DNA from 2 places in the Chryseobacterium sp. VD8 genome. Region 1 is predicted to be linked to the other one. Evidence: riboswitches for the same ligand, from Rfam matches in the RefSeq annotation. Region 1 holds a riboswitch; the other holds the start of a gene.
What was found. A riboswitch is a leader RNA that binds a small molecule or an ion and turns the genes downstream of it on or off. The one in region 1 is predicted to bind S-adenosylmethionine.
Positions count from the first base shown of each region.

Region 2: it holds a riboswitch for S-adenosylmethionine, as region 1 does, so the genes downstream of both, WFK35_RS05115 (alpha/beta fold hydrolase) here and WFK35_RS00395 (TonB-dependent receptor plug domain-containing protein) in region 1, are expected to answer to the same signal.

Region 1 is NZ_JBBCQL010000002.1:25,742-28,931, reverse strand. It holds gene WFK35_RS00400 (alpha-amylase family glycosyl hydrolase) at 1-571, shown strand, start outside; SAM riboswitch class I at 955-1,058, shown strand; gene WFK35_RS00395 (TonB-dependent receptor plug domain-containing protein) at 1,151-3,190, shown strand, end outside.
Region 2 is NZ_JBBCQL010000027.1:9,494-12,683, reverse strand. It holds gene WFK35_RS05120 (MGH1-like glycoside hydrolase domain-containing protein) at 1-1,322, opposite strand, end outside; SAM riboswitch class I at 1,511-1,618, shown strand; gene WFK35_RS05115 (alpha/beta fold hydrolase) at 1,676-2,623, shown strand; gene WFK35_RS05110 (ACT domain-containing protein) at 2,616-3,190, shown strand, end outside.

The DNA.
Region 1 (3,190 bases):
AAATGTATATCCTGTTTTCAAATCAAAAACATATACTGTAGAATCAAATAATCTGGCAAATGATCCGAATGGATTAATTACAAGGATTTATGTGTACGACAACGCAATTACTAACGGAGTGAAAAATGTGGTCGTGTTGGCAAATTATACAACGGCTGTTCAGAGTGTAGTTCCGTATTTCCCATATGTTGGGCAATGGCAGAACTTAATGGATAATTCTTTATCTAATATAACATCTACAACGGCTCCGATTACTTTACAGCCGGGAGAATTCAGGATTTTCGGAAATTATGTGGGAAGTTTATCCGCAGTGGATGTGAATGCTGAAAATAAGCTTTCTTTACAGATTGTGGATAACCCTGTGAAAAATGGTCTGGCAAAATTAATTTACCACAAAGCGAAGAACGGAGAGATTTTTATCTATGATATGAGCGGTAAAAAAATGGATTCATTTAAATTGAATAATGAAAACGGTACCTACGAATTAAAAACAAATTATCCGGTAGGAACGTATTTGGTTCATTTAAAATCAGATACGGGAGTTTCGATTCAGAAAATGATGGTAAAATAACCTGTGGATAACTTCAAAAGTTTATAATAAGAGATCGCGAAAGCGGTCTCTTTTTTTGTTTATTCATATTTTATCCGCAGTAAAAATAGAGGTTGTTAATATGATACTAACGGCTTTTCAATACCTTATTCACAATTTTTTCCACATTAAAAAAGAAGGTTTTTCATATCTTATTCATACCTTACTCATAGGTTATTCATATTTTACTCACAATTGAAAAATTATTTATCGACAATTAATTTTTCTATACTAACATCCAATTCACGCATTGCTAATAGGTAATTCACGCGTTATCCACATCTTATTCACAATTTTTATGACTCTGAAAAATTCAAATTCCAAATTTTTTTGCAGATTAAAATTATTAGTCTACTTTTGCAGTAGATTTATCGAGAAAGGTGGAGGGATTTGGCCCAGAGAAACCTTAGCAACCTACATTTTCTGATGAAAAGGTGCTAATTCCAACCCGATTGGGGGAAGATAAGTGAGTCAGTATTCCGTATGAATTCCAGCTTCTTGAAGGTCTTTATGTTTGTTTCGGCAAACCATTTAAATTAATTTTTTAAAGCACTGAATAGAATGAAAAAACTCAGCGTAAGCGTACTCCTTTTGGCAATAGGATTTTTATCGGCACAGGAAAAAGAACAGCAGATAGAAGATGTCGTAATTGTAGGAAACCGAAATGCAAAACGCACAAAACTGGAAACTCCGGTTCCGGTAGACATCATCAACATCGAAAAAATACAGCAGTCTTCACCGCAAACTACCGTTCAGGATTTACTGAATTATGTTATCCCGTCTTTCAACTCAGTCCGGCAATCGGCTTCAGACGGTACAGAACATATCGATCCTGTTACTTTGAGAGGAATGGGGCCCGATCAGGTTCTGGTTCTCGTTAACGGAAAAAGAAGACATACTACTTCTTTAGTTAATTATCAGAATACAGTCGGAAACGGTTCGGTAGGAACAGACTTAAGTACTATTCCGGTAATCGCAATCGACATAATTGAGGTTCTGAGAGACGGCGCAGCGGCGCAATACGGCTCTGATGCCATTGCAGGAGTTATTAATATTATCCTTAAAAAGAATCTCGGCGGAACAGCCAGCCTTAATTACGGAATTTCCGGAAGAAATGATGGTGAAACGTATCAGGCAGCAGCGAACTACGGAACTTCTTTAGGGAAGAAAGACGGTTATATCAGTTTGTCCCTGCAATTAAACCAAAGAGGAAAAACAACAAGAACGCAGAATCATAATCTCGATATTTACGGAGATAATTTCGCGTATGATTTTGCTCCGGATTTTAATGCTGCAAAAGCGCTGGACGATCAGAAAATTCTTGCCAATGGTTTAACACGGGATGATTTTAATTTCCAGATCGGCGATGCAAAAATAAAGCAGGCGCAGTTATTTTTTAATTCCGAATATCCTTTGAACGATCAGTTTAAAATATATTCCTTCGGAGGCTTCAGTATCAAAGAAGGGCAGGGTTACGGTTTCAGAAGATTGCCTAGCGAAACTTCAAACAATGTGTATTCTATTTATCCGAACGGTTTTCAGCCGACTTTAGGCTCGAAAATCTATGACATTTCTTATGCAATCGGAGCAAAATATAATAAAAACGACTGGTTTTTTGATCTTAGCAATACATTCGGAAGCAATACATTCAATTATGATGTAAGCAATACCGTCAATGCATCTTTAGGAGCTAAGTCACCAACAGATTTTTATGCGGGAGCACACAGTTTTCTTCAGAATACAATTAATCTTGACGTTTCAAAAAACATCAGAAACTTTAATGTTGCATTCGGTGGAGAATTCAGGTTTGAGCAGTACGACATCAAAGCTGGAGATCAGGCTTCTTATATGAGATATGATATTTTCGGAAATCCTGTAACGGCGACTGCTAATCCGGATAATATCACCGGAGCAGGAGGAGCTCAGTCGTTTATTGGATTTTCACCACAAAACGCACTTTCAAAATCCAGACATTCAACTGCGGTGTATGCCGACGTTTCTTATGATCTGGATAAGAAGTTAAATGTAGATCTTGCCGGAAGATTCGAAAACTATTCAGATTTTGGAAGTACACTGAACGGAAAATTAGCGGTAAGATATGAGTTTGCAAAAAATTATGCAATCCGTGCTGCGGTGGGAACAGGCTTCAGAGCACCATCTCTTCAGCAGCAGTATTTTAACAATTCTTATGCAGATATTTCCACCACAGGAAATTCAATTGTTACCAAAGGAATTTTTAACAACGACAGCGAAGCCGCAAAAGCACTTGGCTTCGACAAATTAAAACAGGAAACTTCGGTGAACGGAAGCGTAGGATTTACTTTAAAGCCGATAAGTAAACTTTCTGTTACGGTTGACGGATATTTAATTAAAGTAAAAGACCGGATCGTGATTACAAGTAATATTACAGACGACCGATTGGCGGTTTATGGGGTGGAAAGCGGAAGATTTTTTGCCAATGCCGTGGATACGGAAACCAAAGGAGTAGATCTGGTAGTTGCCTACGACTGGAAAATTGGAGGAGGCAATTTAAATATCAATCTTGCCGGAAATTATACCGAAACAAAAATTACAGATTTTCATTTCCCGGCTAATCTTCAG
Region 2 (3,190 bases), on a different contig from region 1:
AGAAGCTGTCCTTTCGCAAATTCAGCATCAATAATGGCAAACGGAACACAATGGAAGGCAAGATCCCATGTCGCATACCAAGGATATTCCCATTTATCAGGCATCGAAATGATGTCTTTATTGTGCATATGATTCCACTCTGTATTTCGGACATAATGGTTGAAGTTTCTCGGAGCTTCAAAATTCGGATCGCCTTTCAGCCATTTGCCGACATTATAGTGATAAAACTGCTTATTCCAGAGAAGTCCTGCAAAAGCCTGTCTTTGCACATTTTTTTCATCCTCATTGGTAACATCATTCTGAATTTCAGCATAAAATTCATTCGCTTCCGCAATTCTTGTATTAAATATCTCGTCAAAATCATGAAAAGGACGATCAAGCTCATTGGGCGACAGTCTGAAATCAAACGTTTTTGACTGTCCGGCTTCAATCACGTCATCAATTAAAAAAGAAGCTTTTGTTCCTCTCTTTTCAGGATTTACTGTATTGCTTCCATAGGTAATGTAATCGTTGATTCCGTCTTTGTAATAGGTATTTCCAGGATAAGGAGTTCCGTATAATTTTGGACTGTTGGTCTCGTTATCACAGAAAACGCTTTCTACAAGAATGTTTCTTGAGTAGAACTTTTTAATCGCAATACTGTCATGACTGATATTGATGCAGCCTTCGTGAGAAGCATGGGTTTGCCCTTTATAGGTATTATAGCCCCATTTCCAGTTATTTCTGAACCATACCATGGGAGCAACTATAATCGGAGCATCTTTATTACTCCTGTTGCAGACAGTTACCCTCACTAAAATATCATTATGTTCAGCCTTTGCATATTCAATGAAAATATCAAAATATTCATCCTTATCGAAAATACCGGTATCAAAAATCTCGTATTCGGGTTCCTTCTTACTTCTTTTTGCATTCTCAGAAAGAAGATCATTATAAGGAAATTCATTAATCGGATATTTGTACACCATTTTCATGTAGCTGTGCGTAGGTGTATTATCCAGATAATAAAAGAGTTCTTTAATGTCTTCTCCATGATTTCCCTGTGGATTGCTCAAACCAAAGAAGCGTTCTTTCACCATTTTATCCTTCTTGTTCCAAAAGGAGAGCGCAAAACAGAAGAGTTGCTTTGCATCAGAAATTCCGGCTATTCCTTCTTCTCCCCAACGGTAGGCATAGCTTTCTGCGGTATTGTGGTTGGCGAAATTCCATGCGTCGCCGTTCGGGCTGTAGTCTTCGCGTACATTTCCCCATTGCCGGTTACTCACGTAAGGTCCCCAGTTTTTCCAGTTTGTGTCTTGTAATCTTTGTTTTTCAGCAATCATATTTCATCATTTTTCATTACGAAGTTAGCTTTTTTACGAAAAAATTCCAACTCATGAAATTTGAATTATTATTAATATTTCCCTGAAAGCCTTCTGTTTATCGGGGTTTATCATATTAAGTTAAATTTTTATAAATATTTAAAAGAAAAGTTTTATCTTTGCACCATTCGATCATTCAAATATTGAAAATGTTATCAAGAAAGGTTGAGGGATTAGACCCTGTGAAACCTTAGCAACCCTTTGCGCAGGCAATGAAGGTGCTACGTTCTACCAGAATTATTTTGGACAGATAACTCACTGAAGTTCTTTCAGCCATTTCCTGTGGCATTTTCAATTGTATTAAAATAATAGAATTGAAAACAGAACTTAAACATATTAATTTTTCGTATCGTACCGATTCCCAAAAGGAATACAATATCCCGTTGAGCTATCAGCTTTTCGGGAAAGACCTGTTTTCTGCCCCGATCATTTTAGTGAATCATGCTTTAACCGGAAATTCAAATGTTTCCGGAGAAAAAGGATGGTGGAAACAACTGATTGGAGAACATCAGGTAATCGATACCGAACAATATACAGTTCTGTGCTTCAATATTCCCGGAAACGGATTTGATGATTTTTTTATTGATGAATGTGAAGATTTCACGCCTTCAGATATAGCAAATATATTTTTGAAAGGCCTTGAAATTTTAAATATTAAAAGTTTACACGCCATTATTGGAGGTTCTTTAGGAGGCGGAATCGGTTGGGAAATGCTGGTAAAAAAGCCACATCTTGCCGAAATTTTCATCCCGGTAGCCTGCGATTTTAAAACCCACGACTGGCTTCATGCACAGTGTCTGGTTCAGAAATTTTTATTAAATCAAAACGATGAACCTTTACAGAAAGCCAGAATTCATGCAATGTTGTGCTACAGAACACCTGAATCGTTAAATAACAGATTTCAAAACAGATACAGTGAAGAAAAGCAGAGATTAGAGTCGGAAGACTGGCTTGTTTATCACGGAAAAGCTTTAAACGAAAGATTTAGTTTAAAATCATACAAGCTCATGAATCATTTGCTGATGAACATCAATGCCAATGATGAACATTTGGAAAAAATTCAGGCGCGAATGCACATGATCTCTGTAGATACAGATTTATTTTTCCCCGCTTCAGAAATCCGAATGTGTTTTGAAAAGCTGAAAGAGAAAAACAAAGATGTTTTCTATCACGAGATCACCTCAGTTCATGGGCACGATGCCTTCTTAATGGAATATAAACAATTAAATACGATCATTAAAAATATTTTGAAAAATGAGTAAGATTAATGCTAAAGAAATAAAATTTTTAAAAAACAGATCCATCATCAAATTTGAAGGAGAAGATTTCTTAGGTGAAATCGGGATCGACGGACGAATTTTTAAAGCGCTTACTTTGGCGCGAATCAGTGTGGGAGTAATTTCCCAGCAGGCAATTGAAAACGGAATCTCCATTTTAGTTCATGAAAACGATTCCGAAAAAGCAGTCAATTGTCTGATTGACGAATTTGAACCAGAAAGAAAATCAGGAAAAGTTTCCCAGATATACAGCATCAATAATGTGTCGGTGTTAGGTTTTGTTGCAGAAGACTTCAACAAAGTTTTAGCGGAACTCGCGAGAAATAATGTTTTCCCGTTGCTTTTGAACCAGATTGCAGCCGAAAAACGGGTAAATATCGTTGTGACATCTTCACAGGACGAAAAAGCAAAAAATATCATCGAATCTGAAATTTCCAAAAAACCGAAAACCGTTCATCTGGCAATTATCGGTCACGGAAACGTAGGGAAAACTTTAATACAGCAGGTTTTGGAATCTTCGGAAGAAATTAAAAGACGAAAAAAAATAGACCT